4 regions of the Bradyrhizobium sp. BR 1433 genome follow, and region 1 is predicted to be linked to each of the others. Evidence: predicted binding sites of a transcription regulator. Region 1 holds the regulator's gene; each other region holds the start of a gene.
The links. Region 1 encodes PhoB, which activates phosphate uptake and scavenging genes when phosphate is short. Its sites were predicted from a motif close to TGTCATNNANCTGTCAT; they were not measured.

Region 1 (7,718 bases):
CGTCGGCGCCTGGCCGGCGATGAAGGAATACGGCATCGCCTTCCTCTGGACGCAGCGCTGGGCACCCTCGGCCGATCCACCGGTGCTCGGCGCGCTCGGCCCGATCTACGGCACGCTGATCACCTCGGTCATCGCGATGCTGATCGCCATTCCGGTCGGCATCGGCATCGCCGTGTTCCTCACCGAGCTCTGCCCGCAAATGCTGCGCCGCCCGATCGGCATCGCGATCGAGCTGCTCGCCGGCATCCCCTCGATCATCTACGGCATGTGGGGCTTCTTCGTGCTCGGCCCGTTCCTTGCCAACACGTTCCAGCCCTTCATGATCCGGATCTTCGAGGGCGTCCCGGTGCTGGGTGCGGTGTTCGCCGGCCCGCCGTCCTATCTCAGCCTGTTCAACGCTGCGCTGATCCTTGCGATCATGGTGCTGCCCTTCATCACCGCGATCTCGGTCGACGTGTTCAAGACCGTGCCGCCGGTGCTGAAGGAAGCCGCCTACGGCATGGGCTGCACCACCTGGGAAGTCGTTCGCAGCGTCGTGATCCCCTACACCCGCGTCGGCGTGATCGGCGGCATCATGCTGGCGCTCGGCCGCGCCCTCGGCGAGACCATGGCGGTGACCTTCATCATCGGCAACTCGTTCCGCATCTCGTCGTCGATCTTCGCGCCGGGCACCACGATCTCGGCGGCGATCGCCAGCGAATTCGCTGAGAGCGACGGCCTGCACCAGTCCGGCCTGATCCTGCTCGGCCTGCTGCTGTTCGTGCTGACCTTCTTCGTGCTCGCCGGCGCGCGGCTGATGCTGATGCGGCTTGAAAAGAAGGCGGGGAAGTAACGCCATGAACCCGATCTACAAATCCCGCCGCCGCAGCGACATCGTCATCCGCGCACTCTGCGTCGGCGCGGCTCTGTTCGGCGTCACCTGGCTGGCGCTGATCCTGATCACGCTGCTCTATAACGGCCTTGCCGGCCTCAGCGTGCAGCTGTTCACCCAGAACACGCCGCCGCCCGGCTCGACCGAAGGCGGCCTGCTCAACGCCATCGTCGGCTCGGTCATCATGACCGTGATCGGCGTCGGCATCGGCGCGCCGCTTGGCCTGTTCGCCGGCACCTACCTCGCCGAATACGGCAAGCACGACAAGCTGACCTCGGTGATCCGCTTCATCAACAACATCCTGCTCAGCGCGCCCTCGATCATCATCGGCCTGTTCATCTATGGTGCGGTGGTGGTGCCGATGCGCGGCTTCTCGGCGATCGCAGGCAGCCTCGCGCTCGCGGTGATCGTGATCCCGGTCGTGCTGCGCACCACCGAGGACATGCTGCTCTTGGTGCCCAATCCGCTGCGCGAGGCCGCCTCCGCGCTCGGCCTGCCGCGTTCGCTGGTGATCAAGCGGATCGCTTATCGTGCTGCGCGATCGGGTCTGATCACCGGCGTGCTGCTGGCGACCGCCCGCGTCGCCGGCGAGACCGCGCCGCTGCTGTTCACCGCGCTGTCGAACCAGTTCTTCAGCCTGGATCTGACCAAGACGATGGCCAACCTGCCGGTGACCATCAACAACTTCGTGCAGAGCCCCTACGCCTACTGGAAGGAGCTGGCGTGGAGCGGTGCGCTGCTCATCACATTCACCGTGCTCGCGTTGAATATCGGCGCGCGTATCCTTGGTGCCGAAAGGGCCGCAAAATGACCGAGCTTTCCGTCTCCACGACTGCCGCAGGCCACGTTCCGCAGGTTCCGCTGCCGGAAGCGCCGCCGAAAGTCACGGTGCGCAATCTCAACTTCTATTACGGCGAGCACCACGCGCTGAAGAACATCAACCTGACGCTCGGCACCAACCGCGTCACGGCGTTCATCGGCCCGTCCGGCTGCGGCAAGTCGACCCTGCTGCGCATCTTCAACCGGATGTATGACCTGTATCCGGGCCAGCGCGCGGTCGGCCAGCTGATGCTGGACCAGACCAACATTCTCGACCCCAAGCTCGACCTCAACTTGTTGCGCGCGCGCGTCGGCATGGTGTTCCAGAAGCCGACGCCGTTCCCGATGACGATCTACGAGAACATCGCCTTCGGCATCCGCCTCTACGAGAAGATCTCGAAGTCCGAGATGGACGACCGGGTCGAGAAGGCGTTGCGCGGCGGCGCGCTTTGGAACGAGGTCAAGGACAAGCTGAACGCCTCCGGCCTGTCGCTCTCCGGCGGCCAGCAGCAGCGCCTGTGCATCGCGCGCACCGTGGCGGTGCGCCCCGAGGTGATCCTGTTCGACGAGCCGTGCTCGGCGCTCGACCCGATCTCGACCGCCAAGGTCGAGGAGCTGATCCAGGAGCTCTCCGAGGACTACACGATCGCGATCGTCACCCATAACATGCAGCAGGCGGCGCGCGTCTCCGACAAGACCGCCTTCATGTATCTCGGCGAGCTGATCGAGTTCGACGACACCAACAAGATCTTCACCTCACCGAGCGATCGGCGCACCCAGGACTACATCACCGGCCGGTTCGGTTGACCGGCGCATGATCCGGAAAAGTGGAAACCGGTTTTCCGATCAGGTCATGCTAAAATTCACGACACGATACCATGATCCCCGGGATCATGGTTGAGGGAGACAAGCGATGGCTTCTGAACATACCGCCAAGGCATTCGACAGCGACCTGCAGGAGTTGACCCGCCTGGTCGCCGAGATGGGCGGCCTGGTCGAACGGATGATTACCGAGTCGGTCGACGCGCTGATCCGTCGCGACGTCGCGCTCGGCAAGCGCGTGGTCGCCGCCGACATCGAGATCGACAATCTGCAGCGCAACATCGAAGAGCGCGCGGTGCTGACGATCGCCCGCCGCCAGCCGATGGCGATCGACCTGCGTGAGATCGTTAGCGCGATGCGCGTCGCCACCGACCTCGAGCGGATCGGCGACCTCGCCAAGAACATGGGCAAGCGCGTCGCGGCGTTGGAGAGCGATTTCCAGCCGCTGAAGCTGATCCGCGGCCTCGAGCACATGACCGACCTCGTGCTGTCGCAGGTCAAGTCGGTGCTCGACGCCTATGCCGCGCACGACCTGCCGGCGGCGATGAACGTCTGGAAGGGCGACGAGGAGGTCGATGCGATCTGCACCTCGCTGTTCCGCGAACTGCTCACCTACATGATGGAAGATCCGCGCAACATCTCGTTCTGCATCCATCTGATGTTCTGCGCCAAGAACATCGAGCGGATCGGCGATCACGCCACCAATATCGCCGAGACCGTGTTCTACATGATCGAGGGCCAGCAGATCACCGACAAGCGCCCGAAGGGCGACATGACCACTTTTGCCACCACGGTGCCGGGCAACTGAGGCATGATCGGCAAGCGCGGAACCGGCAAGAGCGAAACTGGATGATCCTCGCGACAACTCGTTTCCGCGGGGACTATGCTCGAGGAAGTAAGCGTTTCGGTTTGCGTCTGGGCAACGGATCACCACAGAGAAAGAACTTAGACCGATGAGCGCACGCATTCTGGTAGTCGAAGACGAGGAAGCGCTGACGACGCTGTTGCGCTACAATCTCGATGCGGAAGGCTACGATGTCGAGACGGTGGGGCGCGGCGACGATGCGGATACAAGGCTGAAGGAGCGCGTTCCCGACCTCGTGGTGCTCGACTGGATGTTGCCGGGCCTGTCCGGCATCGAGTTGTGCCGCCGCCTGCGGGCGCGGCCCGAGACCAAGCAGCTTCCGATCATCATGCTGACCGCGCGCGGCGAGGAAAGCGAGCGCGTGCGCGGGCTTGCCACCGGCGCCGACGATTACATCGTCAAGCCGTTCTCGGTGCCGGAGTTGCTGGCGCGGGTGAAAGGCCTCTTGCGCCGGGCCAGCCCGGAGCGGCTTGCGACCGTGCTGACCTATGGCGACATCGAGCTCGACCGCGAGAAGCGCCGCGTGGCGCGCTCGGGCCGTCCCATCGATCTCGGGCCGACCGAGTATCGCCTGCTCGAATTCTTCCTCGAGCATCCCGGCCGCGTGTTCAGCCGCGAGCAACTGCTCGACAGCGTCTGGGGCCGCGACATCTACATCGACGAGCGCACCGTCGACGTGCATATCGGCCGCCTGCGCAAGCTGCTCAATCCGGGCCGCGAGCAGGATCCGATCCGCACCGTGCGCGGCGCCGGCTACGCGCTCGACGACCGCTTTGCCAAGGCCGAGCCGCAGCCGTAACGGGCGTTGGCTTAGCCCCGGCCCATCCAGCGTCGTCATTGCGAGCGTAGCGAAGCAATCCATTTCACCGCAAACGCGGAACGATGGATTGCTTCGTCGCTAACGCTCCTCGCAATGACGGTGGAGGCCACAAAAAAATCCCCGCTTTCGCGGGGATTTGTTTTTGAGGTCTTCCGTCGTTTTCCCGAGTGCTCACTTGATCTGCGGTTTCGCCGACGGCCGGCGGCGATCAGCGGCGGGCTGGTAGGCGACGCGCGAGTGATGCGCGCAATAGGGCAGGCCGCCGAGCGCTTTGCCGCCGCAGAAGAAGAATTCCGGGCTCGAGGGATCGCCGACCGGCCAGTGACAGGTGGCCTCGTTGAGCTCGAGCAGCGACAGCCGCTGGCTCATCGGCACCACATTGTCGTAGGAGATCGGATCGGGCTCCATCTCGGCCTCGAAGGCGTGCGCCAGCGCGGTGTTGCCGCGCGAGACCGGGCGCGCCACCCGCATCATGTGCTGGGCGGGGCGGGCCTTGCGCTGCCGCGGCGCGGCCGTGGAGGGTGCCTTGGCGCGGCCGGAGAGGCCGAGCCGATGCACTTTGCCGATCACGGCGTTTCGCGTCACATTGCCAAGTTCCGCCGCGATCTGGCTGGCCGACAGGCCGGACTCCCAGAGCTTCTTCAGCTGCTCGACGCGATCGTCGGACCAGGTCAATACAGTCATCGCATTCTTCCCTTCGCGTAGCGCCGGCCAAGCATTGGAGCGGCGCTGCGAGCCAATCTGGACAAATATCCCTGCGGCCAGAATCCCTTAGCCCTCGCCGGGCACGGTGTTGCGCCCGAACGTTTACGCGAGACACAAAGGCTACTTAGAGGGTCCAGTACCGCCGCACGAGATGTCGTACCCGACAGGCCAAACGCTACAATATGGCGTGACTCTGGCGCAAGAGTCCGCGGCCGTGCGTCCACATGTTCCCACACAGTTAAGCGTTGCGATGAGGCTTTTCCACCGCACCGGAATGCCCCGGATTGCGCTCGTTTCGCATTGCAGGAAGGCCACTTCGTGGCGATTGACACTTACCGACCGCAGCATACAATGCCCGCCACGTGCCGCCCGCAAAGGCGGCCGTTTTGTTTTCCGAAGCTGGCCGTTGCTGCGCTGGCGTCAAGGCGCGCGGCAATTGTCGGCTCAAAAGCCGTCAGTGATCGCCATGACCAACGCTGCCACGTCGCATCTGCTCCCCGTCTTCGCCAGGGTCGATCTCGGTTTCGAGCGCGGTGAGGGCGCCTGGCTGATCGCAACCAACGGCGACCGCTATCTCGATTTCACCTCGGGCGTCGCGGTCAACGCGCTCGGGCACGCGCATCCGTATCTCGTCAAGGCGCTGCAGGAACAGGCGACCAAGCTCTGGCACATGTCGAACCTGTTCAAGAGCCCGGACGGCGAGGTGCTTGCCGCGCGGCTGTGCGAGCAGAGCTTTGCCGACTTCGTGTTCTTCTGCAATTCCGGCGCCGAGGCGATGGAGGGCGTGATCAAGCTGGTCCGCCATTATCACTTCTCCAAGGGCCATGGCGAGCGCTACCGCATCATCACCTTCGAGGGCGCCTTCCACGGCCGCACGCTGGGCACGCTGGCGGCGACCGGCTCGGCGAAATATCTCGAGGGCTTCGGCCCGCCGATGGACGGTTTCGACCAGGTGCCGCATGGCGACATCGAGGCGGTGAAGAAGGCGATCGGCCCGCACACCGCCGGCATCCTGATCGAGCCGGTGCAGGGCGAGGGCGGCGTGCGCTCGGCGCCGCAGGCGTTCTTCAAGGCGCTGCGCGCGCTGTGCGACGAGCATGGCCTGCTGCTCGCTTTCGACGAGGTGCAGACCGGCATGGGCCGCACCGGCGAGCTGTTCGCCTACAAGCGCACCGGCGTCACGCCGGATGTGATGTCGCTGGCCAAGGCGCTCGGCGGCGGCTTCCCGATCGGCGCGGTGCTGGCGACCGCGCAGGCTGCTGCCGGCATGGCGCCCGGCTCACACGGCTCGACCTTCGGTGGCAATCCGCTCGCGGTCGCCGCCGCCAATGCCGTGCTCGACGTCATGCTGAAACCCGGCTTCTTCGAGCATGTGCAGAAGATGTCGCTGCTGCTCAAGCAGAAGCTCGCCTCCGTCGTCGACCGCTATCCCGGCGTGCTGTCGGAGGTGCGCGGCGAGGGGCTGTTGATCGGCGTCAAGGCCGTGGTGCCGTCGGGCGACCTGATCGCCGCGCTGCGCAGCGAGAAGCTGCTCACCGTCGGCGCCGGCGACAATGTGGTGCGGTTCCTGGCGCCGCTGATCGTGACCGAGGCCGAGATCGACCAGTCGATCACCGCGCTCGAGCGCGCCTGCGCGACATTGTCGGCGGCGCAGCCGAAGAAGGCGGCTGGATAATGAGCAAGCCGGTCCGTCACTTTCTCGATATCAACGAGCTGCCGCTCGGCGAACTGCGCAACATGCTGTCCGCCGGAGCCGCCATGAAGGCGAAGCTGAAGGCGCATGAGAAGGGCAGGAAGCCGCTCGAAGGCAAGACGCTGGCGATGATCTTCGAGCGCCCGTCGACCCGCACAAGGGTGTCGTTCGACGTCGGCATGCGCCAGCTCGGCGGTGAATCCATCATGCTGACCGGCGCCGAGATGCAGCTCGGCCGCGGCGAGACCATCGCGGACACCGCGCGCGTGCTGTCGCGCTATGTCGATGCGATCATGATCCGCATCCTCAACCATGACGCGCTGCTCGAACTCGCTGCTCACGCCACCGTTCCCGTCATCAACGGCCTGACCCGGCGTTCGCATCCCTGCCAGGTGATGGCCGACCTCATGACCTATGAGGAAAACCGCGGCTCGATCGAGGGCAAGACCGTGGCCTGGACCGGCGACGACAACAACGTGCTGGCCTCCTGGGCGCATGCCGCCGAGCGGTTCAAGTTCCAGCTCAATGTCGCGACCCCGCCGGAGCTCTCGCCGAAGAAGCCGATGCGCGACTGGATCAAGGCGACCGGCGCGCCGATCATGCTCGGCGCCGATCCGGAAGCCGCCGTGCGCGGCGCCGACTGCGTCGTCACCGACACCTGGGTGTCGATGGGCGACAAGGAGGGCGAGCACCGCCACAACGTGCTGCGGCCCTATCAGGTCAATGCCAAGCTGATGTCGCTCGCCAAGCCGGACGCACTGTTCATGCACTGCCTGCCCGCGCATCGCGGCGAGGAGGTCACCGACGAGGTGATCGACGGGCCGCAATCCGTGGTGTTCGACGAGGCGGAAAACCGCCTGCATGCGCAGAAAGGCATTCTGGCCTGGTGTTTCGACGCGGTCGCGTCGTCGTAGATCAGTATGCGTTGTCGTCCCGGGCAAGCGAAGCGCGACCCGGGACCCATAACCACCGCTGTCAATTGTTGCGAAGGCTGGGGCACCAGCTTGATGCAAGCAACTCACATCGGTGGTTATGGGTCCCTGCTTTCGCAGGGACGACGGAACCATCCGCGTTAGTGAACCCCTTTATTTCATGGTCCGAGATCCCAGATAGAGCGCCATGG
Region 2 (7,718 bases), 3.4 Mb from region 1:
GCTACACGCCCGAGGAATTCGCCTATTCGCTGCGCCTGATCGCGGAAGGCCAGGTCGATGCCGCCTCGCTGGTCACTGGCCGCGTCGGCATCGACGGCGTCGCGCAGGCGTTTGCCGATCTCGCCAATCCCGAGGCGCACACCAAGATCCTGGTCGAGCCGTGGCGCTGATTTGGCGTTGAACCTGGCGCTAAACTGATGGCCAGGGGCGCGGTTTGCATTTCGTGACGCCGAATCTATAGTTCGCTGTCTCGTATCGCACTGACAGCACGCACCTCATGCGAATTTCGATCATCACGGGAGGCGGCTCCGGCATCGGCGCCGCAGTCGCGCGCCGGCTCGCCGGCCCCGCTCAATCCCTGATGCTGCACGGACAGGGCGTCGAGGCCGCTGGCCTCGCGCGGCTGAATTCGGTCGCGGAGGAATGCCGCAGCAAGGGCGCGAAGGTCGAGGTCGAGCACCGGCGATCTCGCCAAGGCCGGCGCCGGCAGCGCGCTGGTCGCGGCAACGCGGGCCGCGTTCGGGCCGATCGACACCATCGTGCACGCCGCGGGCTTTGCCGACCGGCGCGAATTCTTAAGCCTGCCGCGCGAGGCGCTGGAGCGCGCCTTCGCGGTGATGGCTGCGGCCTTCCATGAAATCGCGGCGGCGGCGCTGTCCGACCTCACGCGCAGCGCGCAAGGCCGCGTCGTCGCGGTGTCGAGCTTCGGGCCGCATCGCTTCGTGCCCGGCGCCACCTATCCGGGATCGGCCGCCGCGAAGGCCGCGCTCGAGGTGCTGGTGAAGTCGCTCGCGATCGAGCTCGCCGCGTCAGGCGCCACCGCCAACGCCGTGATGCCGGGCTACACCCGCAAGGATCCCGGCCTGTTTGGCGCGCTTGATACCGCGACCTGGGAGAGCGTCGCAAAGGCCAATCCGATGCAGCGGCTGGCCGAGGCCGACGAGGTCGCGGCCGTCGTCGCCTTCCTGCTGTCGCCGGAAGCATGCCACGTCACTGGCGCGACGCTGCCGGTCGATGGCGGCCTGACCTTGATGTGACGCCATGAGCGAGGGCGAACCAACAGAGCAGGTCGATGTTGCGGTGCTCGGTGCCGGCATGGTCGGCGTCTCGGCGGGCCTCGCCGCGCAACAGCGCGGGCTCTCCGTCGTCGTCGTCGATCGCCGCGAGCCCGGCAGCGAAACCTCCTACGGCAATGCCGGCATCATCTCCTCGGGCTCGATCCTGCCGCTCAATACGCCGTCGCTGCTGAAGAACCTGCCGAAATATCTGACCAACGCGCATCCGGCGCTGCGCTGGAACATTGCGTGGGCGCTCGCCAATACCGGCTGGGTGATCCGCTTCCTCGCGGCGGCAACGCCGTCGCAGACCAAACCGCGCGCCGCCGCGCTGCACGGCCTGATCGGGGCCTCGCTGAAGCTGCATCGCGACTGGATCGTGCAGGCCGGCGCCGGCCATCGCATCCGCGAAACCGGCTGGCTCAAGGCCTGGCGCAGCGACGGGCTCGCCGCCGCCCAGGCTGAGCAGGCAGCGCTCGCCGAGTTCGGCATCCGGAGCGAGGTGCTTGATCGGCAGGCGATCTCCGCGCTCGAGCCCAACATCATTCCTGCCTATAGCGTCGGCCTGCTGCACACGCAGACGGCATCGGTCGATTCACCTGGAGCTGTGGTCAAGGCCTACGCGCAGATGCTCGCCGCTGGTGGTGGCACGATCAGGCAATCCGGGGTCCGGCGGATCGAGCCGCACGGCGACGGCTGGCGCGTGCAGCTCGCCGACGGCGAGATCGCCGCGCGCCATGTCGTGGTCGCGCTCGGGCCGTGGTCGGCCGAGCTGCTGCGGCCGCTCGGCTATCGCGTGCCGCTGGCGTTCGAGCGCGGCTATCACCAGCATTTCGTGTCGAATCCGGCACGCAAATTGCTGCGGCCGATCCATGATGCGGAGGGCGGCTTTCTGATGACGCCGATGGAGCAGGGCGTTCGCGTCACCAGCGGCGTCGAGCTCACTGCGCGCGATGCGCCGTCGAATTTTTCGCAGCTCGAGGCGGTGGTGCCGATGGCGCGCAGCGTAGTCGAATTCGGCGATGCGGTCGGCGAGCGCTGGCGCGGCGCGCGGCCGACGCTGCCCGACAGCCTGCCGATGATCGGCGCGGCGCCGCGACATCGCGGGCTCTGGTTCGCCTTCGGCAACCAGCATATCGGCTTCACCACCGGCCCCGGAACGGGCGCCGCAATTGCGGCGATGATCGCGGGCGATGCGCCGCCGTTCGAGGTGCGGGCATTCTCGCCGAACCGGTATATCGCGTGACACGTGCGAGGCCGCCTGCGATGTTTGGCGATCAAGCGCGCGGCAACCGAGGGGCAGGATGAACTACGTCTGGGATTTCGGCATCCTTGCCAAGTACAGCCATCTGTTCTGGCTCGGGCTCGGCTGGACCATCGCCTACACGATCGGCACCATCATCCTCGGGACATTGATCGGCCTGATCGTCGGCATGCTGCGGCTGCGGCGCATCCCGGTGATCGACTGGCTCCTGATCGCCTATATCGAATTGTTCCGCTGCACGCCGCTGCTGGTGCAGATCATCTGGTTCTACTACGCGTTTCCGGTCGTGATCGGCGTCAACATCCCGGCGCATGTCGCCGCCGTCAGCGTGCTGTCGCTCTATGGCGGCGCGTTCTATGCCGAGATCGTGCGCGGCTCGATCGAGAGCGTGCCGGTCGGGCAGTGGGACGCGGCGAAGGCGCTCGGCTTCCGCGGCTGGCGCCTGATGCGGCTCGTGATCCTGCCGCAGGCGCTGAAGCCGATGATGGCGCCCTATGTCAACCAGTCGGTCACGCAGCTCAAGAACACCTCGCTGGTCTCGATCATCGCGGTACCCGATCTCGTCTACAACGCGACCTTGATCAACGCCGACACCTACCGGCCGCTCGAGGTCTACACCATCGTGGCGCTGATCTATTTCGCGATCCTGTTCCCGTCGACGCTGGTGGCCAGGCGGCTGGAGCGCGGGCTGACCTACGACAAGGTGTGAGTTGCTTGACCTCTCCCGCTTGCGGGGGAGGTCGGATCGCATCGTTAGATGCGATCCGGGTGGGGGCTCTCTCCATACATAGGGTGTCGCTTGTGGCGACACCCCCACCCCGGCCCTCCCCGCAAGCGGGAGAGGGAGATCACTGCCGTCTCGGCAATCGCCTCAGATACTCAACTCCACCGGTACATCCTCGGGCTTGACGCCGGCAAGGCCGAGGCCCTTGACGAACCATTCGCGCATCTGGCCGATGCCGCGGTTGTAGTCGATCCACACCGAGAGAAAATCGCGCCAGCGCTTGTCGGCTTCGCGCCGTACCGCCGTGCCGCTCGCGATCGTCACCGATGGCGAGGCCAGGATCTTGTAGGTGCCGAGGTTCGGGTTCTTGGCGATCGCGGTCAGCCCGAGCACCAGCGCGTTGACCACGCAATCGACGCGACCCGACGACATTTCCAGCATCACCTCGTCGCGCGACTTCAGCGACTTGATGGTGGCGTTCGGCGCAAAGCGGCGCGCCACCGCCTCGTTGGCCGAGCCGACGTCGACCGCGATCTTGACCTCGGGCTTGTTGATGTCGGCCCAGGTCTTGGCTTCCAGCCCCTTCCTCAGCATCGCGCCGAACGGATGCGGGAACACCAGATTGGTGAAATCGACCACCAGCGCGCGCTGCGGCGTCGGGTTGAGCGCGAAGCCGAGGTCGATCTTGTTGGCCTGCAGATCAAGGATTGAATTGCCGTAGGTCGACTCGACATACTCCAGCTTGACGTCGAGCAGTTTGGCCAGGTCGTTGGCCATCTCGATCGAGAAGCCGGACCAGGTGCCCGAGGCGAGGTCCTTGTTGAAATAGGGCAGCTCGCCCGGCAGCACCGCGATCCGCAGCACCTTGTTGGCCCGGATGCGATCCAGCGTGTTGTCGGCTGGCGTCTGCGCCGAGGCCGGCGTTGCCATCGCGGCCGCGAGCGCCGCGCCGCTGCCGATTCCGAGCGCATAGCGCAGCGCGTCGCGGCGATCTTCGGAGATTTTGATGTCGTCGGATTGAGTCAAGCGGGCCTCCCTGCACCAGATCGGGGAAGCCTAGCGTCGGTATCCGGTGCCAGCAAGGGTGCGCGCCTGCACCATTGGTAGGCGAGGGCGCGGTCGCCTACGTGCCGGACTTCACCCCTCCCGCTTGTGGGGGGAGGTCGAATAAGCCGCGAACCGCGCCCTTAGGGGTTAGCAACGATAGGTCATGTTCGCCCCTGTGACCGAAGAAAAGAAAACGGCGGGGAAGCTCAGTTCGGCTACCCAATCGAGCACTTGGTTGTCTGTCTGGGTTTCTGGGCTTGAAAGGTGTGGAAACTGAAAAAGCACCGTCCCGTGAATGTCCAAAAGAACGAGACGATCGATAACCCAAACATCACCGTCGTCGGTCGAGAAAAATTTTGCCAGCAATTCTGCTGTTCCGTCAGAACGAAGCCTGAGAGTGGGGCCGTTGTTCAGGGTGCCGTTCAAGAAGCCGGACAGCTTGCAATCGCCGTAACGAATAGGCGCGCTCCAACTGAGGTCAAGGGTTTGGATAGCATGTGTCGCAACACCCTTATAGCTTTCTGGCTGGTCGGTCGCCGAGCTTTTGCTTTCAAGATGTTCTTTCAACATAGCGTACGCCTCCTTCTAGCCCGCGAATTGCGAGCAACCTCTGGTTTAAAGGGAGGGCGCAAAAGGACCAGTGAGCTGCCTCACAATCTACAATCGCGATTTAGTGATCCTCCCCCGTAAGCGGGGAGGACAGAGCGTGCGCGCGCCCAGAATCAATATCGTCCCGGCACGTACATCTCCTGCGGGATCGGGCCGCGGTGGTAGTCCGGGTTGCGCACCCGCGGCGGCAGCACCACCGGCTGGTGGGTGACCGCCTGATAGGGGATCTGGCTCAAGAGATGCGAGATGCAGTTGAGCCGCGCGCGCTTCTTGTCGACTGCATCGACGATCCACCACGGCGAGTCCTGCAGGTGCGTGCGTTCCAGCATCGTTTCCTTGGCCTTGGTGTAGAGCTCCCAGCGGGTCCGCGCCTCGACGTCCATCGGGCTCAGCTTCCACTGCTTCAGCGGATCCTGGATCCGCATCGAGAAGCGGAACGCCTGTTCCTCGTCGGTGATCGAGAACCAGTATTTCAGGAGGACGGTGCCGGAGCGGATCAGCATGCGCTCGAATTCCGGCACCGAGTTGAAGAATTCCTCATACTGCTCGTCGCTGCAGAACCCCATCACCTTCTCGACGCCGGCGCGGTTGTACCAGCTGCGGTCGAACAGCACGATCTCGCCGCCGGCCGGCAGATGCGAGACATAGCGCTGGAAGTACCATTGCGTGCGCTCGCGCTCGTTCGGCGCCGGCAGCGCCGCGATCCGGCACACCCGCGGGTTGAGCCGCTGGGTGATGCGCTTGATCACGCCGCCCTTGCCGGCGGAATCGCGGCCCTCGAACAGCACGACGACCTTCTTCTTCTCGTGCTGCACCCAGTCCTGCAGCTTGACCAGCTCGCCCTGCAGCCGCAGCAATTCGCGGAAATAGAACTTGCGGTCGATCGACGGCCTGCCGGCGGCGCCGTCATGGTCGAGCTCGTCGAGCCTCATGTCGTCGAGCTCGAGCTCGAGTTCCTCGTCGAGGCTGTCGGCCATCTCCTGATGGATGCGGGCGCGCAAGGCTTCGTCCCGCAAGGCTTCGTCCCGCAAGGCTTCATCCCGGGAGGCTTCGTCGGTGAGGGCGGAGGTCGTCATGAAGGTCCGTCTTTCAGTGTGTTAGATGGATCGGACGGCAGCATTGACGGGCGATGTTACCCCTCTATGACAATGCCGTGACCGCTGTTTCACGCCGCCGGGCGGACTGTGCTAACAAGCCGACAAAACCAAAAAGGGAGATGTGCCGATGATTTCGCTCACGCCAAAAGACGTCCTGCCGGAGGACGGCACCGCCGGCACGCTGGTCGGGCGGGTCTGGTTGCCGCAGGCCGGCGGGCCGGCCGTCGTCGCGGTGCGGGCAGACGGTGTGTTCGATGTCACGGCGCGGTTCCCGACGGTGAGCGCGCTCTGCGAGGAAAGCGATCCCGCGGCCGCGCTGCGCGCCACGCGCGGCGAGCGGATCGGCGATTTCGAGGCGATCCTCGCCAACACCCCGCCCGACGGCCGCGACAAGGCCAGGCCGCACCTGCTGGCGCCGGTCGATCTCCAGGTGCTGAAGGCCGCCGGCGTCACCTTCGCGATCTCGATGCTGGAGCGCGTGATCGAGGAGCGGGCACGCGGCAATCCGTCCTCGGCGGACGCGATCCGCAAGGAGGTGGTGCGCCTGGTCGGCGACGATCTCTCCAAGCTGAAGCCCGGCTCCGAGCAGGCGATGAAACTGAAGCAGGTGCTGATCGATCAGAATGCCTGGAGCCAGTATCTCGAGGTCGGCATCGGTCCCGACGCCGAAGTGTTCACCAAGGCGCCGACGCTGTCCTCGGTCGGATCAGGCATGGATGCCGGGCTGCATCCGAAGTCGACCTGGAATAATCCGGAGCCGGAGGTCGTGCTTGTTGTCTCCGCCGCCGGCAAGATCGTCGGCGCCGCGCTCGGCAACGACGTCAATCTGCGCGACTTCGAGGGGCGCTCGGCGCTGTTGCTGTCGAAGGCCAAGGACAACAACGCGTCCTGCGCGATCGGTCCGCTGCTCCGGCTGTTCGACCAGACCTTCTCGCTCGACGATGTCAGGAAGATGGATGTCGGCCTGACCGTGACTGGCGCGGACGGCTTCGTGCTCGAGGGCCATTCCTCGATCAGCAAGATCAGCCGCGACCCGACCGATCTGGTCGCCCAGACCATCGGCCCCGTGCATCAATATCCTGATGGATTTGCGCTGTTCCTCGGCACGATGTTCGCGCCGGTCAAGGATCGCGATGCCAAGGGCGAGGGCTTTACCCACAAGCGCGACGACATCGTGACCATCGCCGCACCACAGCTCGGCAAGCTGGTCAACCGGATGCGCAATAGCGACGAATGCGAGCCCTGGACCTTCGGCGTCGGTGCGCTGATGAAGAACCTCGCACAGCGCAAGGTGCTGTGAGGATCAGGACGGGGCGGCGAGTCCACTACCTCGGCCACTTCGTCGGCCGTGTGCGGCCTGTCGCGTGGCGGCAGGTCGGCGCCGAGTTGCGCCGACAATCCGGCGACGTTCAGCCGCCTCTCGCAGCGCGTTGAACGACGACGATGGTGACTGTGCCGAAGCGTCGGCGTTGTCGAACATGTTCAGAAACCTGCGCGGCAGATCGACCGTGTGGCGCAACTTGAGCGCGCTAAACCACGCGGAATTTGCCGCTTTTTCCTAGCTTTATGTGAACCAGTTCATCCTCGTTCGCGCCGGTCCGCTCCAGCATGTTGGCTCGACGCGAACAGAAGGAGTCGCGGACATGAGCGAGCAGCCATCAAACGGAATGCCGGATTGGCTCACCACCGATATGCTGGTCATTGCCGTCTCACTGGCCATCATCGTGATTGGGATATGGATCGCGCCGTAGCCTGGTTGTCGCGGCGAGGCCGTCCAGCCGGGCAGGGCGCCAGCGCCAATCACTGAGTTGCCCGACGGCGCAAGCCTCTTTTGCAAAACGGAACGAGATGCAAAGCTCGGACGATTCACACACTCAGTGCCGTCCCTGCGAAAGCAGGGAACCCATAACCCCAAATGCAAA
Region 3 (7,718 bases), 2.7 Mb from region 1:
GAGGCCACCGCCGCGGCCTGCGCCGCAACCATCGAGCTGCGCGAGATCGACCGCCTCGTCGTGATGGGGCAGACCCAGCCGGTCGCGGTGTTCGAAATCCTCGGCAAGAAGGACGAACTGACGCCGGCGCAGACCGAGTTGCGGCAGCGTTACGCGGACGGTCTCGCCGCCTATCGCGAGCGCCGCTGGGATGACGCCGAGCAAGCCTTCGCCGCGGCGCTGGCGGCGGCGCCCGGCGACGGCCCGTCGATCGCCATGAAGGCGCGCGTCGCAGCCTTCATGCAAGATCCGCCGGCGGCCGATTGGGACGGCGCCTGGCATCCGGAGCGGAAATAGCGACGCCACGCTCATCCAGGCTCCGCCGCTACAGCTGGGCCTCGATCGCAGCCTTGTCGATCACCGACCAGACCTGCACGATCTTCCCGTCGCGGAATTCATAGAACACGTTCTCGGCGAAGGAGACGCGCTTGCCGTTGACGCCGAGACCGAGGAATGTGCCGTTCGGCGAACAGTCGAACGCCAGCCGGCTCGCGACATGGGACCCATCCGACACCAGCAGAACGATGTTGAAGCGAAGGTCCGGGATGTCGCGAAAGTCCCCTTCCAGCATCGCGCGATAGCCGGATAACCCGAGCCGCCGGCCGTTGTGGCACACATCCTCGTCAACGAACTGACCGAGTTGCGGCCAGTCCTGGCGATTCAAACAGGCAATGTAGTTCCGGTAGATCTCGGCGAGGTCCGTTTTCATCATCGATCGTCCTCCTTGCCGCGGGTCCAGATGGCCATTGAGCATTTGCGTGTGATTCTAACACCGATGTTAGTTTCGACTCCGATGTCCGATGTCCGATGGTGCGAACAAAACACTCTGCCGGCGTGCACGTGAAAGCGCGACGTCCCGAAGAGACAGTGCGATTGCCGCTTCGGCAAACAATTTCTCAAAACGCGCGGAATGTCTCCCGCGATCGGGAGTTAGTGCTTCAGGTCAATAACTGTCCTTGTCAAATCGGGAGGCGTACATGATCAAGTCACCGATGATGCTTGCGGCATTCCTGACAGCGCCGATCATTCTGTTCCCATCGCAGACCGCCATCGCGGCTGGCGGAGGCGGCGGCGGTGGTGGTGGTGGTGGTGGTGGCGACCCATACGGGTCGAGCTACGGCACTCCCGCGCCGTCCTATCCCCAGCAAAAGGACAGAAAGACCACGCACAAGATCAAGAAGCCCGTCAAGCAGTCCGGCTTCGAAGACCCGGCGTTCCGCGACGGCTATCGCGCAGCCTATGCGACAATCTACGAACGCAACGACTACACCGCCGCGATCGATCAGTTGCACGCACTCGGCCGCGATGATCAGCCGAACGTTGCGAACCTGATCGGCTACTCCTATCGCAAGCTCGGCGACTACAAGCAATCGCAGGTCTGGTACGAACGTGCGCTCAAGGCCGATCCGAACCACGTCCTGACGTGGAACTACTACGGCCTGTGGCAGATCGAACAGGGAAACCGCGACCAGGCGCAGTATCATCTGCAGCGGATCGCCGAGATATGTGGCACCGACTGCGATGAGTATCGGACGCTGGCGGCGGCACTGGAAAAGCCGCCGGGTACAAACCTCGTCTACTGAGCACGTCGCGTAGCCCGCATGAGCGGAGCGACATGCGGGGAAGGACCGCCCCGGATGTCGCTGTCGCTCGTCCGGGCGATGCCTGTGAGCCGCGTTGTTCGCGTGTCCTTTTTTGCGGGAATTTCGCCGTTTTGGTTGACGTGGCCGGCGAGTAGCTTGCGTGCCGGGCGACGCACGCGGATACGTTGAGATCGATCATCATGACCTGGCGGCTTCTCGCGTGGAGCGGCATCGCCGTTGCCGCGCTGGTTCCAATCATCGGCGGCATCTGGCTCTTCACCCTGCCCGCCGCATCGGCGTTCCGCGTTCCGCCGCCGATCGCGACGCAAGAGCACGACGCGATGGTCGCTGAGCTGAAGCCGCCGAAGCGGTCGCGCCCGCTGATCGTGATGCTCGGCATCAACGACATGACCGAGACCACCGACTATCTGATGCCCTACGGCATCCTCAAGCGCGCCGATGTCGCCGATGTCGTCACGCTGGCGACGGGACCCGGTCCGGTCGCGCTGTTCCCGGTGCTGAAAGTCGAGCCTGATGCGACCATCGCCGCATTCGACACCGCACATCCGGACGGCGCGGACTACGTCATCGTACCGGCGATGAGCCGCGACGACGATCCGGCAGTCATGCAATGGATCCGGCAGCAGGCGGAGAAAGGCGCTGTGATCGTCGCCGTCTGCGCCGGCGCCAAGGTGCTCGCCTCGACCGGCCTGCTCGACGGCAGGCGCGCCACCACGCACTGGTTCTACCTGAAGAACTGGCGCAGCAAACATCCCGCCATCCAATACGTCGCCGACCGCCGCATCGTGGTCGATCGCGGCGTCGCGACGACGACCGGGATTTCGGCCTCGATGCCGATGTCGCTGACCCTGATCGAGGCGATCGCCGGCCGCGACAAGGCCGAGGCCGTCGCGCGCGAGATCGGCCTGCCCGGCTGGGACGCGCGACATGACAGCAACGCCTTCAAGTTCACGCGTCCTTTCGCGCTGACCGCCCTCCGGAACACGCTGGCGTTCTGGAACCGGGAACAGCTCGGCCTCGCGCTGGCCCCCGGCGTCGACGAGGTCTCGCTGGCGCTGGTCGCCGACAGTTGGTCGCGCACCTACCGTTCGCATGCCGTGACGTTCGCCGCGACCGACGACGTCGTGACGACCCGCAACGGCCTGCGCGTCTATCCGCAGGTCGTGGCGCCGGATTGGTCCGCGGATCGTCTGCTGCCCGCGGTCGGCACCGCGCCACCCGCGCAGGCGCTCGACCGGGCGCTTGCCGGGATCGAAACACGCTATGGCCGTGATACGGCGGACTTCGTCGCCATGCAACTCGAATATCCACGGGCTGACGTCGTGCAGTGAGGGATTGCGTCCCCAACAACGTATTCGATCCTCCATCCGCCCCATTGTCATCTGCCTGTCATGAATTGTGCCGACACGTCAGCGCCGGACCAGTTCGGGGACACGCATGGACTATTTCAAACGCTTCAACTTCCTGTTCGCAGCGCCAGTGTTCGAGGCCGACGACCTCGAGGGCATCCGCTTCAACCAGATCATCGCCGAGATCGAGCGCTCCGGCTTCGAGGTGGTTCGTGCCCGCAAGCTGGAAGATGCCGAGATCGCGGTGCAGACCGATGCGGCGATCGGCTGCATGGTGGTCGATTGGGGCAAGAAGGGCCTTGAAGGCAAGACCGCGGCGCTGATCAACCTGATGCGCCGGCGCGGCCTCGACTTCCCGATCATCCTGTTGATCCGCCGCAAGCGGTTCGAGGACCTGCCGGTCGAGGTGCTCGATTTCATCGACGGCTATGTGTTCCTGTCCGAGGAAACCCCGCCCTTCATCGCCAAGAACCTGATCTCCAGGCTGAAGCAATATGCCGAGAATTTGAAGACGCCGTTCTTCGGCGCACTGGTTGATTATGCCGAGGAAGGCAACCAGCTCTGGACCTGCCCGGGCCATAATGGCGGCGTCTTCTATAGCCGCAGCCCGATCGGACGGGTGTTCGTCGAACATCTCGGCGAAGCCGTGTTCCGCGACGACCTCGACAATTCCGTGCTCGACCTCGGCGACCTCCTCACCCATGAGGGACCGGCGCTGCGGGCGCAGAAGGAGGCGGCGCGGATCTTCGGCGCCGAGAAGACCTATTTCGTGCTCAACGGCACCTCGACCTCCAACAAGGTCGCGCTCGGCTCGCTGGTTACCGACGGCGACCTCGTGCTGTTCGACCGCAACAACCACAAGGCCGCGCATCACGGCGCGCTGCTGATCGGCGGCGGCATCCCGGTCTACGTGCCGACGGTGCGCAACGCCTGGGGCCTGATCGGGCCGATGCGCTGGGACCTGCTCGACGAGGGCACGCTGCGCGACCACATCCGCAAGCACCCGCTGGTGAAGGACGAGAACGCCTGGAAGAAGGAGCGTCCGTTCCGCGTCGCCGTGGTCGAGCAGTGCACCTATGACGGCACCATCCACTCGGCCGAGATGATCCTGAAGCGGATCGGCCATCTCTGCGACTACATCCTGTTCGACGAGGCCTGGGCCGGCTTCATGAAATTCCACCCGATCTATGCCGGCCGCTTCGCCATGGGACTGTCCGATCTCGGCACCGAGGCGCCCGGCATCATCGCGACCCAATCGACCCACAAGCAGCTCGCGAGCTTTTCGCAGGCCTCGCAGATCCACATCCGCGACCGCCACATCAAGGGCCAGAAGCGCCGGGTCGAGCACCGCCGCTTCAACGAAAGCTTCATGCAGCACGCCTCGACGTCGCCGTTCTACCCGCTGTTCGCCTCGCTCGATGTCGGCGCGCAGATGATGAAGGGCCGCTCCGGCGAAGTGTTGTGGGACGACACGATCCGGCTCGGCATCGAGCTGCGCAAGAAGATCCGCGCCGTGAAGCGCGAGTTCGAGGAGAAGGAGACGCGGGCCGAGCGGCGCTGGTTCTTCGAGCCGTTCGTGCCGGATCGCGTCATGATCCCCGACGTCGCGCGCGAGAACGGCGTGCACAATGTCGCCTGGGAGGCGATCTCGACCGACCAGCTCGCGACCAACCCGTCCTACTGGCAGCTCAATCCCGGCGAGACCTGGCACGGCTTCCCCGAGCTGACGGCCGGCTTTGCCATGACCGATCCGAACAAGCTCACATTGCTGACGCCGGGCTTCGATCACGCCACCGGCGCCTATGCCGATCACGGCATCCCCGCACCGGTGGTGGCGCAGTATCTGCGCGAGAACCAGATCGTCGCCGAGAAGAACGACCTCAACTCCCTGCTTTTCCTGCTGACGCCCGGCGTCGAGGCCAGCAAGGCCGGCACACTGGTGTCGGGGCTCGTCGCCTTCAAGAAGCTGCACGACGACAACGCGCTGATCGAGGACGTCATCCCCGAATTCTTCCGCCGCCGCCCGCAACGCTATAGCGGGGTGCGGCTGCGCGACCTCTGCGGCGACATGCACCGCTTCTTCCGCGACGGCGGCGTCAGCACGCTGCAGGCCAGGCAATTCCTGCCCGAGCACCTGCCCGAGATCGCGATGTCGCCGCGCCAGGCCGCACAATATCTCATCCGCAACGATGTCGACTATCTGCCGATCGACCAGATCTTCGGCCGCGTCGCCGCGACGCCATTCGTGGTCTACCCGCCCGGCATCGCCACCATCGTGCCCGGCGAGCGGCTGTCGGAACGCAGCAAGCCGATGATCGATTACCTGAAGATGTTCGAGGCGAGCTTCAATGCGTTCCCGGGCTTCGAGGTCGAGGTCCAGGGCATCTACAAGGAGATCGACGACTCCGGCCGTGTCCGCTTCTACACCTATGTCGTGTCCGAATAGGCGAACGGACGCAACACAATGGAGAATGATCACAAGATCACCGTCCGTCCTTCCCGCGACAGCGACGTCGACGCCATGCTGTCGATCTACCGCCACCATATCCGCCGCGGCGTCGAGGAAAGCGTCGACGACAGCGGCACGCCGGAGCCCGACGATCTGCGCGATCGCCGCAAGAATCTGCGCAACACCCGCCTGCCCCACCTCGTCGCGATCTGTGACGGCGAAGTGGTCGGCTATGCCTATGTCGTGCTGTTTCGCAAGCGTCCGGCCTACCGCTACACGGTGAAGCATTCGATCTATGTGCATCACCGCTTCACCGGCCAGCGTGTCGGCGGCCGGCTGCTGCAGGAGTTGATCGACACCTGCGCCGCCGCCGGCTTCCGCCAGATGATCGGCTACATCGACAGCGACAATGCCGCCTCGCTCGCGCTGCACGAAAGGTTCGGCTTCGCCCGCGTCGGCCATTTGCCCGGTGTCGCCTATCGCTATGGCCGCTGGTCCGACACCATGATGGTGCAGCGCTCCCTCGCCGCCGGCGCCACCGCCCCGCCGCCCCCGCGCCGCTGTCGCGGCGGTGATGAGGGCCGGCGGCACCGCTCTTTCCACATTCGTCGTCCCGGCGAAGGCCGGGACCCATCACCACCGAATTCGGTGATGAACGGGGGTCGCGGCCCCAGCGTCGCGCAACAATCGAGATTTGGGGTAATGGGTCCCGGCCTGCGCCGGGACGACGATGAATGTGTGGTGCGGCTTGTGAGTCACGCATCTGCAGTCTCGCGGCCTCTGCAGCGCGAGTTTTGCATTTCGTTTCGCCGCCCTGATGACAGAGGGCGCAGGGAAAGCCGGATGCCGATCGCATCCATGGGTCCCGAGCAATCCTGCAGGCTGCAAGGCGCAAGCGACCTGAACGCCCTACTCCAGCGTAAAGCCGACGCGCAGCGCCACCTGGTAGTGCCGGATCTTGCCGTCCTCGATATGGCCCCGCGTCTGCACCACCTCGAACCACTTCATTTCCCGGATCGTCTTTGACGCGCGGCTCACGGCGTTCTCGATCGCCGCCTCGATGCTCTTGTCCGATGATCCGACCAGTTCCAGGATTTTGTAGACGTGATCCTTGTCGTGCGTGGCGGGCATGTCGACCTCCTCTGTGGATGCGCGATCCGGACCGCTTGCGCTGCGGTTCGGACAGTCCATCGTCCGATGCGGGCCGGCGGCCGTCAAACCGACGAATGCTGCGCGGCAACACAGCGGACGAATTGAATCAACGTATCGCGGCGCCTTTGGTGCCAGCATGCAGTTCGTGCCAGCTGCGCACCCGCCCTTGTCCGTGCCTTGACCTATGGTAGCATGGTTTCATCAAGTATTCGGGAGCGATACGATGTCCACTGCGTCCAGCTCACCCGCCACACCTCCTCACAGCCTCGGATCCGGGCTTTCCAACCTCCGCGCCAAGTGGGGCTGATCGTCGCCCTCGGCGTGATCTACCTGATCGCCGGCGTGCTCGCCTTCGGCAGCGTCTTCTTCGCCACCGTCGTCAGCGTGCTGTTCGTCGGCGCCATGATGATCGTCGCCGGCGTCGCCGAGATCATCAACGCGTTCCAGTTCAAGACCTGGGGCAAATTCCTGTTCTGGCTGCTGCTCGGCGCGCTCTATGTCGTGGCGGGCTTCATCACCTTCGAGAACCCGCTGCTCGCCGCGGCGACGCTGACGCTGTTCCTCGGCATCGCGCTGGTGGTGTCGGGCATCGTCCGCATCTTCCTCGCCTTCGGCATGAACTCGGAAGCGCCCTGGGGAATGGTCGCGATCTCCGGCCTGATCACGCTGGTGCTCGGCGCCATGATCCTGGCGCGCTGGCCGGTCTCGAGCCTCTACGTGCTCGGCATCTTCCTCAGCGTCGATCTGATCTGCGCCGGCGTGAGCTGGATCAGCATGGGCATGGCGCTGAAGCGCAGGGCGTGAGGCGCGATCGTCGCCTCAGGCACGATCGACGGGTGGGTTAGCCAACGGGTCCGCCCGCAGGGCGGCCCGTAACCCGCCGCATGTTTCGCGCGCGGAGAGATGGCGGGTTACGCTTGCGCTAACCCGCCCTACCCTCAATCCACCCGCAAGCCTCAGGGCTGCGCGAGGTGCCAGGCGCCGTTGAGGAAGCCGTCGCCGGTGATGTCGCCGGCCTTCTGGTCCTTGGCGAAGGTATAGAGCGGCTTGCCCTTGTAGGCCCACTGCTTGGAGCCGTCGTCACGCGAGATGATGGTGTAGCCGCTTTCGGCCTTGTCGCTGGCG
Region 4 (7,718 bases), 4.1 Mb from region 1:
GAAGTGAAGAAGCCTTCGGAGTCCAAGGGACCGTGGGACTTCTACAAGCTGGTCGGCACCGTGCCGGGCAACCAGGCCTTCACGCCGCTCGACAAGAGCGCCTGCGCGCTTCTGAAGAAGTGACGATCATGCCCGCCGGCCATGCGCGTGGCCGGCGGGCTTCATCTATCTAGCGAAAGCTCATTCGATGCAGGCTCTCTACGCACAGCTTCTGGTGGGACTGATCAACGGCTCGTTCTACGCGCTGCTCAGTCTGGGGCTCGCCGTCATCTTCGGCATGCTCAACATCATCAATTTCGCGCATGGCGCGCTCTACATGATGGGCGCCTTCGTGGCGTATTTCCTGCTCAACCTGGGCGGCATCAATTACTGGTGGGCGCTGATCATCGCACCCGTCGTGGTCGGCATCTTCGGCATGATCCTCGAGCGGACCATGCTGCAATGGCTGACCGGCCTCGATCATCTCTACGGATTGCTGCTGACCTTCGGCATCGCGCTGATCGTGCAGGGCGTGTTCCAGAACTATTTCGGCTCCTCGGGCCTGCCTTACTCGATCCCGGATCAGCTCAAGGGCGGCGTCAATCTCGGCTTCATGTTCCTGCCGATCTATCGCGGCTGGGTCGTCGTCTTCTCGCTCGTGGTGTGCCTTGCCACCTGGTTCCTGATCGAGAAAACGCAGCTCGGCGCCTACCTGCGCGCCGCGACCGAGAATCCGACGCTGGTGCGCGCGTTCGGCATCAACGTGCCGCGCATGATCACGCTGACCTACGGGCTCGGCGTCGGTCTTGCCGCGCTTGCCGGCGTGCTGTCGGCGCCGATCAACCAGGTCCGCCCGCTGATGGGCGCCGATCTCATCATCGTGGTGTTCGCGGTGGTCGTGATCGGCGGCATGGGCTCGATCATGGGCTCGATCATCACCGGCTTCGCGCTCGGCGTGATCGAGGGACTGACCAAGTATTTTTATCCCGAGGCCTCCAACACCGTGGTGTTTGTCCTGATGGTGGTGGTGTTGCTGGTGAAGCCAACGGGACTGACGGGACGGGCGGCTTGATATGTCAGCATTGACCGACGATACACTTCCGATCACGCCGCGCGCGATGCGCGACGAGATGATCGTATTCGCCGCGATGGCGCTGCTGCTGGCGATCGTGCCGTGGACGGGGATCTATCCGTTCTTCGTCATGCAGGCGCTGTGCTTCGCGCTGCTCGCCTGCGCCTTCAACCTCCTGATCGGCTATGGCGGCCTGCTGTCATTCGGCCACGCGATGTTCCTCGGCACCGCCGGTTACGTCTCGGCCCACGCGCTGAAGGTGTGGGGGCTGACGCCGGAGCTCGGCATCCTGGTCGGCACCGCGGCCGCGGCCTTGCTCGGCCTGGTCACCGGCTACATCTCGATCAAGCGGCAGGGCATCTATTTCTCGATGATCACGCTGGCGCTGTCGCAGCTGCTTTACTTCCTCTATTTGCAGGCGCCGTTCACCCATGGTGAAGACGGCATCCAGGGCATTCCGCAAGGCCACCTGCTCGGCATCTTCGATCTCTCGAAGCCGCTGGTGCTTTACTATGTCGTGCTGGTCGGCTTCCTCGCCGGTTTCCTGCTGATCTACCGCACCATCAACTCGCCGTTCGGCGAGGTGCTGAAGTCGATCCGCGAGAACGAGCCGCGTGCGATCTCGCTCGGCTACAAGACCGACCAGTACAAGCTGCTCGCCTTCATCCTGTCGGGCACGCTGGCGGGCTTTGCCGGCTCGCTGAAGGTGTTCGTGGCGCAGAATGCCTCGCTGACCGACGTGCACTGGTCGATGTCCGGTGAAATCGTGCTGATGACGCTGGTCGGCGGTCTCGGCACCATCTTCGGCCCGGTGGTCGGCGCCTTCGTGATCATCGCCATGCAGCAATATCTCGCCGGTTTCGGCCAGTGGGTGACGGTGATCCAGGGCGTGATCTTCGTGGCCTGCGTGCTGCTGTTCCGGCGCGGCCTGGTCGGCGAGCTGGCCCACCTGTTGCGGCGGTCGCTGTAGGGCAGGTTTCGGCGATTTTCGGCCGATATAGCGGTGGACGACCGCCCGTTCGGGCGGTCGTTTCAGGTGTTTTCCCAGTCAGATGCTCTATGACACTTCTGTGACAGTCGCTAAAAGGGCTGTCCCGGAATGATGGAACTGAGACATGCTGCGCTGGTTTCGCGCCTTCCTGCCCAAGGAAGAGCGGTTTTTCGACCTGTTCGCCCGACACGCCCGGACCTCCGTGCAATGCGCATTGGCGTTGCAGGACATGCTGAAGGGCGGGGAGGAGACTCCTGTCTTTTGCCAGCGCGTCAATCGGTTCGAGAACGACGCCGATAGCGTCACCCGCGAGGTCCTGACCGCGGTTCGCCGCACCTTCATCACCCCGTTCGATCGCGGCGATATCAAGAACCTGATCACCTCGATGGACGACGCGGTCGACCAGATGCAGGCGACCGCCAAGGCGGTCATGCTGTTCGAGGTGCGCGAGTTCGAGCCGCCGATGCGCGAGATCGGCACGCTTATCGTGGAATGCGCCAATCTGGTGGTCCGCGCGCTACCCTTGCTGCAGGGCATCGGCCAGAACGTCTCGATGCTGACCCAGATCACCGAGGAGCTGACCAAGCTCGAGGGCCGGGTCGACGATCTCCATGATATCGGGCTCAAGGAATTGTTCCTGAAGCATCGCAACGCCAACACGATGGACTTCATCGTCGGCGCGGAGATCTACGACCATCTCGAGAAGGTGGCCGACCGTTTCGACGACGTCGCCAATGAGATCAACTCGATCGTGATCGAGCAAGTCTGAGCATGATCCGGAAAAGTGTGATGCGGTTTTCCCTGCGACAAACGCGAAGCGTTTGCGCGGCGATCATGCTCAACAAAGCACAATAGAGCGGGACATCAAGTGGACGCCACGCTGGGTCTTCCGATTCTGACCATCCTGATCGCGGTCGCGCTGCTGTTCGACTTCCTGAACGGTCTGCACGATGCCGCGAACTCGATCGCGACCATCGTCTCGACCCGCGTGCTGCGGCCGCAATATGCGGTGTTCTGGGCGGCCTTCTTCAATTTCGTCGCCTTCGCAGTGTTCGGCCTGCACGTCGCCAACACGATCGGCACCGGGATCATCGACCCGGCGGTGGTGGACGCGACCGTGATCTTCGCCGCGCTGGTCGGCGCGATCGTCTGGAACGTAATCACCTGGGCGCTGGGCATCCCGTCGTCGAGCTCGCACGCGCTGATCGGCGGCCTGGTCGGCGCCGGCATGGCGAAGGCGGGCATCTCGGCGGCGGTGTGGAGCGGGCTCACCAAGACCTTGCTCGCGATCGTGCTGTCGCCGCTGGTCGGCTTCCTGCTGGCGCTGGTGCTGGTCGCGATCGTGTCCTGGCTCTCGGTGCGCTCGACGCCGTTCGCGGTCGATCGCGCCTTCCGCATCCTGCAATTCGCCTCGGCGTCGCTGTATTCGCTCGGCCATGGCGGCAACGACGCGCAGAAGACCATGGGCATCATCGGCGTGCTGCTCTATTCCCAGGGCCATCTCGGCGAGACCTTCGAGATTCCGTTCTGGGTGGTGCTGGCCTGCCAGAGCGCGATGGCGCTGGGCACCTTGATGGGCGGCTGGCGGATCGTCCGCACCATGGGGCTGCGGATCACCAAGCTGACGCCGATGCAGGGTTTCTGCGCCGAGACCGGCGGCGCCGCGACACTGTTCATCGCGACCTATCTCGGGGTTCCCGTATCGACCACGCACACCATCACCGGCGCCATCGTCGGTGTCGGCGCGGCACGGCGGCTCTCCGCCGTGCGCTGGAATGTGGCGAGCTCGATCGTCTACGCCTGGGTGATCACGATCCCGGCGTCGGCCGCGGTCGCAGCCGCGAGCTATTGGGCGGTGCAGATTCTGAAGTAGCGGTTTCGAGCGAAGTGGAAGTCGGTTCGCGTCAAGAAAACGTGTCCGAAGGAAGTCATCAGCCGACCAGCTTCAGCCCGACGATGCCGGCGACGATCAGCCCGATGCTGGCGAGCCGCATCGCGGTCGCGGGTTCACCGAGCAGGATGATGCCGAGCGCCGCGGTGCCGACCGCGCCGATCCCGGTCCAGACCGCATAGGCGGTTCCAATCGGCAGCGTCTTCAGCGCGAGGCCGAGCAGGATCACGCTGCCGGCCATCGCCGCCAGCGTCAGCACCGACGGCACCAGCCGCGAGAAACCTTCAGTATATTTCAGCCCGATCGCCCAGCCGATCTCGAGCAGGCCAGCGGTGAACAGAATGGTCCAAGCCATCACGAACCCTCCAGATAAGGCAGGGTCGTCCCCGCTGACGGTATGGTGAGGAGAAGGTCGTCCTTCCGGTGCCTATATGGGGATGGTACGGCCGTTCCGCATTGCGACAAAACGCCCTTGATTGCGCCCGTTTTCCCTGCCAAATGCCCCGCCATGTCCGACATTTCAGTTTCAGCCGAATCGCCGTCCCGCTCGCCGCTTTCAGAGGAAGTGGCGCGACGGCGCACCTTTGCGATCATCTCGCACCCGGACGCCGGCAAGACCACGCTGACGGAAAAGCTGCTGCTGTTCGGCGGCGCCATCAATCTCGCGGGCCAGGTCAAGGCCAAGGGTGAGCGGCGCAACACGCGCTCGGACTGGATGAAGATCGAGCGCGAGCGCGGCATCTCGGTCGTCACCTCGGTGATGACCTTCGAGTTCAACGACCTCGTGTTCAACCTCTTGGACACGCCGGGCCACGAGGACTTTTCGGAAGATACCTATCGCACGCTGACCGCGGTCGATTCCGCGGTCATGGTGATCGACGCCGCGAAAGGCATCGAGGCGCGCACGCGAAAGCTGTTCGAGGTGTGCCGGCTGCGCGACATCCCGATCATCACCTTCATCAACAAGATGGATCGCGAGAGCCGCGACACGTTCGAGCTTCTGGACGAGATCGAGAAGACGCTGGCGCTCGACACCACGCCGATGACCTGGCCAGTCGGCCGCGGCCGCGACTTCCTCGGCACCTATGACGTCGTCAATGGCGGCGTGCGGCTGCTCGAGGGCGGCGGCGCCAAGACCGGCGCCACCGAACAGATCGACATCGCCGATCTCGGCAAGCGCAATCCCAATCTCGACGTCGCCGAGGTCAAGGACGAGCTCGCGCTGGCCTCGGAAGCCTGCAAGCCGTTCGAGCTCGCGGCGTTCCGCGAGGGCCACCTGACGCCGGTCTATTTCGGCAGCGCGCTGCGCAATTTCGGCGTCGGCGATTTGCTGGAAGGCCTCGGCAAGTTCGCGCCGGCCCCGCGCGCGCAGGACTCGGATTTGCGCAAGGTCGAGGCATCGGAGCCGCGCATGAGCGCGTTCGTGTTCAAGATCCAGGCCAACATGGATCCGAACCACCGCGACCGCATCGCCTTCGCCCGGCTGTGCTCGGGCAAGCTCAGCCGCGGCATGAAGGCCAAGCTGGTACGCACCGGCAAGAACATGAGCCTGTCGAGCCCGCAGTTCTTCTTCGCGCAGGACCGCTCGGTCGCCGACGAGGCCTTTGCCGGCGACGTCGTCGGCATTCCGAACCATGGCACGCTCAGGATCGGCGACACCCTGACCGAGGGGGAGGATCTGACCTTCGTTGGCGTACCGAGCTTCGCGCCGGAGATCGTCCGCCGCGTCCGGCTGACCGATGCGATGAAGGCGAAGAAGCTGAAGGAAGCCTTGCAGCAGATGTCGGAGGAGGGCGTCGTGCAGGTGTTCCGCCCGCGCGACGGCGCGCCGGCGCTGGTCGGCGTGGTCGGCCCGCTGCAGCTCGACGTGCTGAAGGCGCGGCTCGACGCGGAATATTCGCTGCCGGTCGAGTTCGAGATCTCCGAGTTCTCGCTGGCGCGCTGGATCTCGTCCGACGACCGCAAGCAGCTTGACGCCTTCATCTCCGCCAACAACTCCGGCATCGCCGACGACGTCGACGGCGATCCCGTGTTCATGGCCAAGAACGAGTTCTATCTTGGCTACACCCGCGAGCGCGCCGAGGGCATCACCTTCTCCAACGTCAAGGACGTGAAGAAGAAGGCGTAGTGTTGCAGACGCAGTGTCGTCCCCCGGCTCGACCGGGGGACCCAGTACGCCGCGGCCTATCGATTGATCACTGCTGTCTCTGGAATACTGGATCGCCCGGTCGAGCCGGGCGATGACAGCGGGGTTGTGGCGGGAAAAGCGCAAGGAATTGAACGCCGCCCCGCTTGACGCGGTCCGGCCGCGGACCCATTTTCTCCGGAGCGCAATCTGGGTCCGCCTGCATGCTCCGACGCGTCGCCATCTGCCTCGCTTTTGCCGTGCCGGCCTTTGCGCTCGCGAGCGCGGCCTCTGCGCAGCAGCGGCAACAAACCAACCCGGCGCCCTTCGCACACACGCCTTGCAGCGTGCTCGACGAAGGGCCTTGCATCCCGTCCTATTGCAGCGTGTTCAACCACGGGCCATGCCTGCCCGAGATGGATTATCCGTACGGCGAAAATCTCCAGCTCACGATCCTGACCGTGCCACCGCAGGATCAGGCCGAGAAGTACCGCAAGCCGGATCATGATCTCAATACCATCGGCGATCTGTTCGCCGCGCTGCGCGCCTGTTGGGCGCCGCCACCGCCGGACGACGCGCGCGCGGGCATGCAGATGTCGGTGCGTTTCAGCTTCAAACGATCGGGCGAGATGATCGGCGCGCCGCGCCTGACGTTTTCGACGCGAGGCATCCCGGCCGACACCCGCACCACCTACCTCAACGCGATCAACGCCTCGCTGGATGCCTGCCTGCCGCTGAAATTCACCGGCGGATTGGGCGGCGCGCTGGCCGGCCGGCCGATCATGATCCGCTATGTCGACAACCGGGAGCTGGCCAAATCGGCCAACAAGCCGTGAGACACGTCATTCCGGGGCGCGCTGGAAGCGCGAACCCGGAATCCCGGGATTGGCTTGCGCGCCCGGCAACCTCGAGATTCCGGGTCCGGCCCTGCGGGCCATCCCGGAATGACGGAGTTGTGGCGTGACGCATTGCCACCCGCCCGGCGAAGGTGATACGCGAAGGCATTAGTTCGATCAGGGGAGGAACATCGTGGGACTGCTCGTCATGATCCTGGGTCTCATGCTGTTCCTCGGCGTCCATGTGCTGTCAAGCCTGCGCGAGATGCGCGCCGGCCTGATCAAGGCGATGGGCGAGGGCGGCTACAAGATCGCCTATTCGCTCGCCTCCGCGGCCGGGCTCGTGCTGATCATCTGGGGCTTTGCGCATTATCGCGCGAGCGGATGGATCGACGTCTGGACCCCGCCGACGGCGCTCAAGCACATCACGGTCGCGCTGATGCTGCCCGCCGTCATCCTCGTCGTCGCCTCCTATATCCGCGGCCGCATCTACACCACGCTGAAGCATCCGATGCTCGCCGGCGTGAAGCTGTGGGCGTTCGCGCATCTGCTCGCCAACGGCGACCTCGGCTCGATCATCCTGTTCGGCTCGTTTCTCGGCTGGGCGGTCTATGACCGCATCTCGCTGAAGCGCCGCACGGATGCTGGCGCGCCGCCGATTCCGGTGGGCGGCCCAACCAACGACCTGATCGCGATCGCGGTCGGTGTCATCGTCTATCTGGCGCTGGCGTTTGCGTTCCACCCGGTCGTGATCGGCGTGCCTGTCATGGGAGCCTGACTATGTCTGTTCAATCCGCCATCAAGCGCAAGACCGCGCCCGATCT

Region 2: the regulator PhoB is predicted to act here: its motif matches at 5,831-5,847, upstream of ppk2 (polyphosphate kinase 2).
Region 3: the regulator PhoB is predicted to act here: its motif matches at 3,020-3,036, upstream of ACSKB9_RS07925 (Orn/Lys/Arg decarboxylase N-terminal domain-containing protein).
Region 4: the regulator PhoB is predicted to act here: its motif matches at 2,111-2,127, upstream of ACSKB9_RS00610 (DUF47 domain-containing protein).

The regions. Positions count from the first base shown of each region.
Region 1 is NZ_JBPUGG010000001.1:4,267,085-4,274,802, reverse strand. It holds gene pstC (phosphate ABC transporter permease subunit PstC) at 1-832, shown strand, start outside; gene pstA (phosphate ABC transporter permease PstA) at 837-1,682, shown strand; gene pstB (phosphate ABC transporter ATP-binding protein PstB) at 1,679-2,497, shown strand; gene phoU (phosphate signaling complex protein PhoU) at 2,604-3,320, shown strand; gene phoB (phosphate regulon transcriptional regulator PhoB) at 3,466-4,176, shown strand; gene ACSKB9_RS20820 (GcrA family cell cycle regulator) at 4,369-4,881, opposite strand; gene ACSKB9_RS20815 (aspartate aminotransferase family protein) at 5,369-6,577, shown strand; gene argF (ornithine carbamoyltransferase) at 6,577-7,509, shown strand; gene ACSKB9_RS20805 (Hsp33 family molecular chaperone) at 7,715-7,718, shown strand, end outside.
Region 2 is NZ_JBPUGG010000001.1:7,707,903-7,715,620, forward strand. It holds gene ACSKB9_RS37095 (zinc-binding dehydrogenase) at 1-170, shown strand, start outside; partial or broken gene ACSKB9_RS37100 (SDR family NAD(P)-dependent oxidoreductase) at 278-1,037, shown strand; gene ACSKB9_RS37105 (NAD(P)/FAD-dependent oxidoreductase) at 1,042-2,301, shown strand; gene ACSKB9_RS37110 (amino acid ABC transporter permease) at 2,360-3,028, shown strand; gene ACSKB9_RS37115 (transporter substrate-binding domain-containing protein) at 3,191-4,069, opposite strand; gene ACSKB9_RS37120 (DUF6294 family protein) at 4,238-4,660, opposite strand; gene ppk2 (polyphosphate kinase 2) at 4,813-5,676, opposite strand; gene ACSKB9_RS37130 (fumarylacetoacetate hydrolase family protein) at 5,924-7,096, shown strand.
Region 3 is NZ_JBPUGG010000001.1:1,560,815-1,568,532, forward strand. It holds gene ACSKB9_RS07905 (adenylate/guanylate cyclase domain-containing protein) at 1-336, shown strand, start outside; gene ACSKB9_RS07910 (ester cyclase) at 365-751, opposite strand; gene ACSKB9_RS07915 (tetratricopeptide repeat protein) at 1,017-1,622, shown strand; gene ACSKB9_RS07920 (DJ-1/PfpI family protein) at 1,823-2,974, shown strand; gene ACSKB9_RS07925 (Orn/Lys/Arg decarboxylase N-terminal domain-containing protein) at 3,081-5,438, shown strand; partial or broken gene ACSKB9_RS07930 (N-acetyltransferase family protein) at 5,457-6,016, shown strand; gene ACSKB9_RS07935 (dodecin) at 6,351-6,572, opposite strand; gene ACSKB9_RS07940 (HdeD family acid-resistance protein) at 6,891-7,397, shown strand; gene ACSKB9_RS07945 (COG4315 family predicted lipoprotein) at 7,550-7,718, opposite strand, start outside.
Region 4 is NZ_JBPUGG010000001.1:118,857-126,574, forward strand. It holds partial or broken gene ACSKB9_RS00595 (ABC transporter substrate-binding protein) at 1-123, shown strand, start outside; gene ACSKB9_RS00600 (branched-chain amino acid ABC transporter permease) at 188-1,051, shown strand; gene ACSKB9_RS00605 (branched-chain amino acid ABC transporter permease) at 1,053-2,021, shown strand; gene ACSKB9_RS00610 (DUF47 domain-containing protein) at 2,167-2,811, shown strand; gene ACSKB9_RS00615 (anion permease) at 2,911-3,915, shown strand; gene sugE (quaternary ammonium compound efflux SMR transporter SugE) at 3,974-4,288, opposite strand; gene ACSKB9_RS00625 (peptide chain release factor 3) at 4,442-6,061, shown strand; gene ACSKB9_RS00630 (hypothetical protein) at 6,283-6,894, shown strand; gene ACSKB9_RS00635 (NnrU family protein) at 7,088-7,672, shown strand; gene panB (3-methyl-2-oxobutanoate hydroxymethyltransferase) at 7,675-7,718, shown strand, end outside.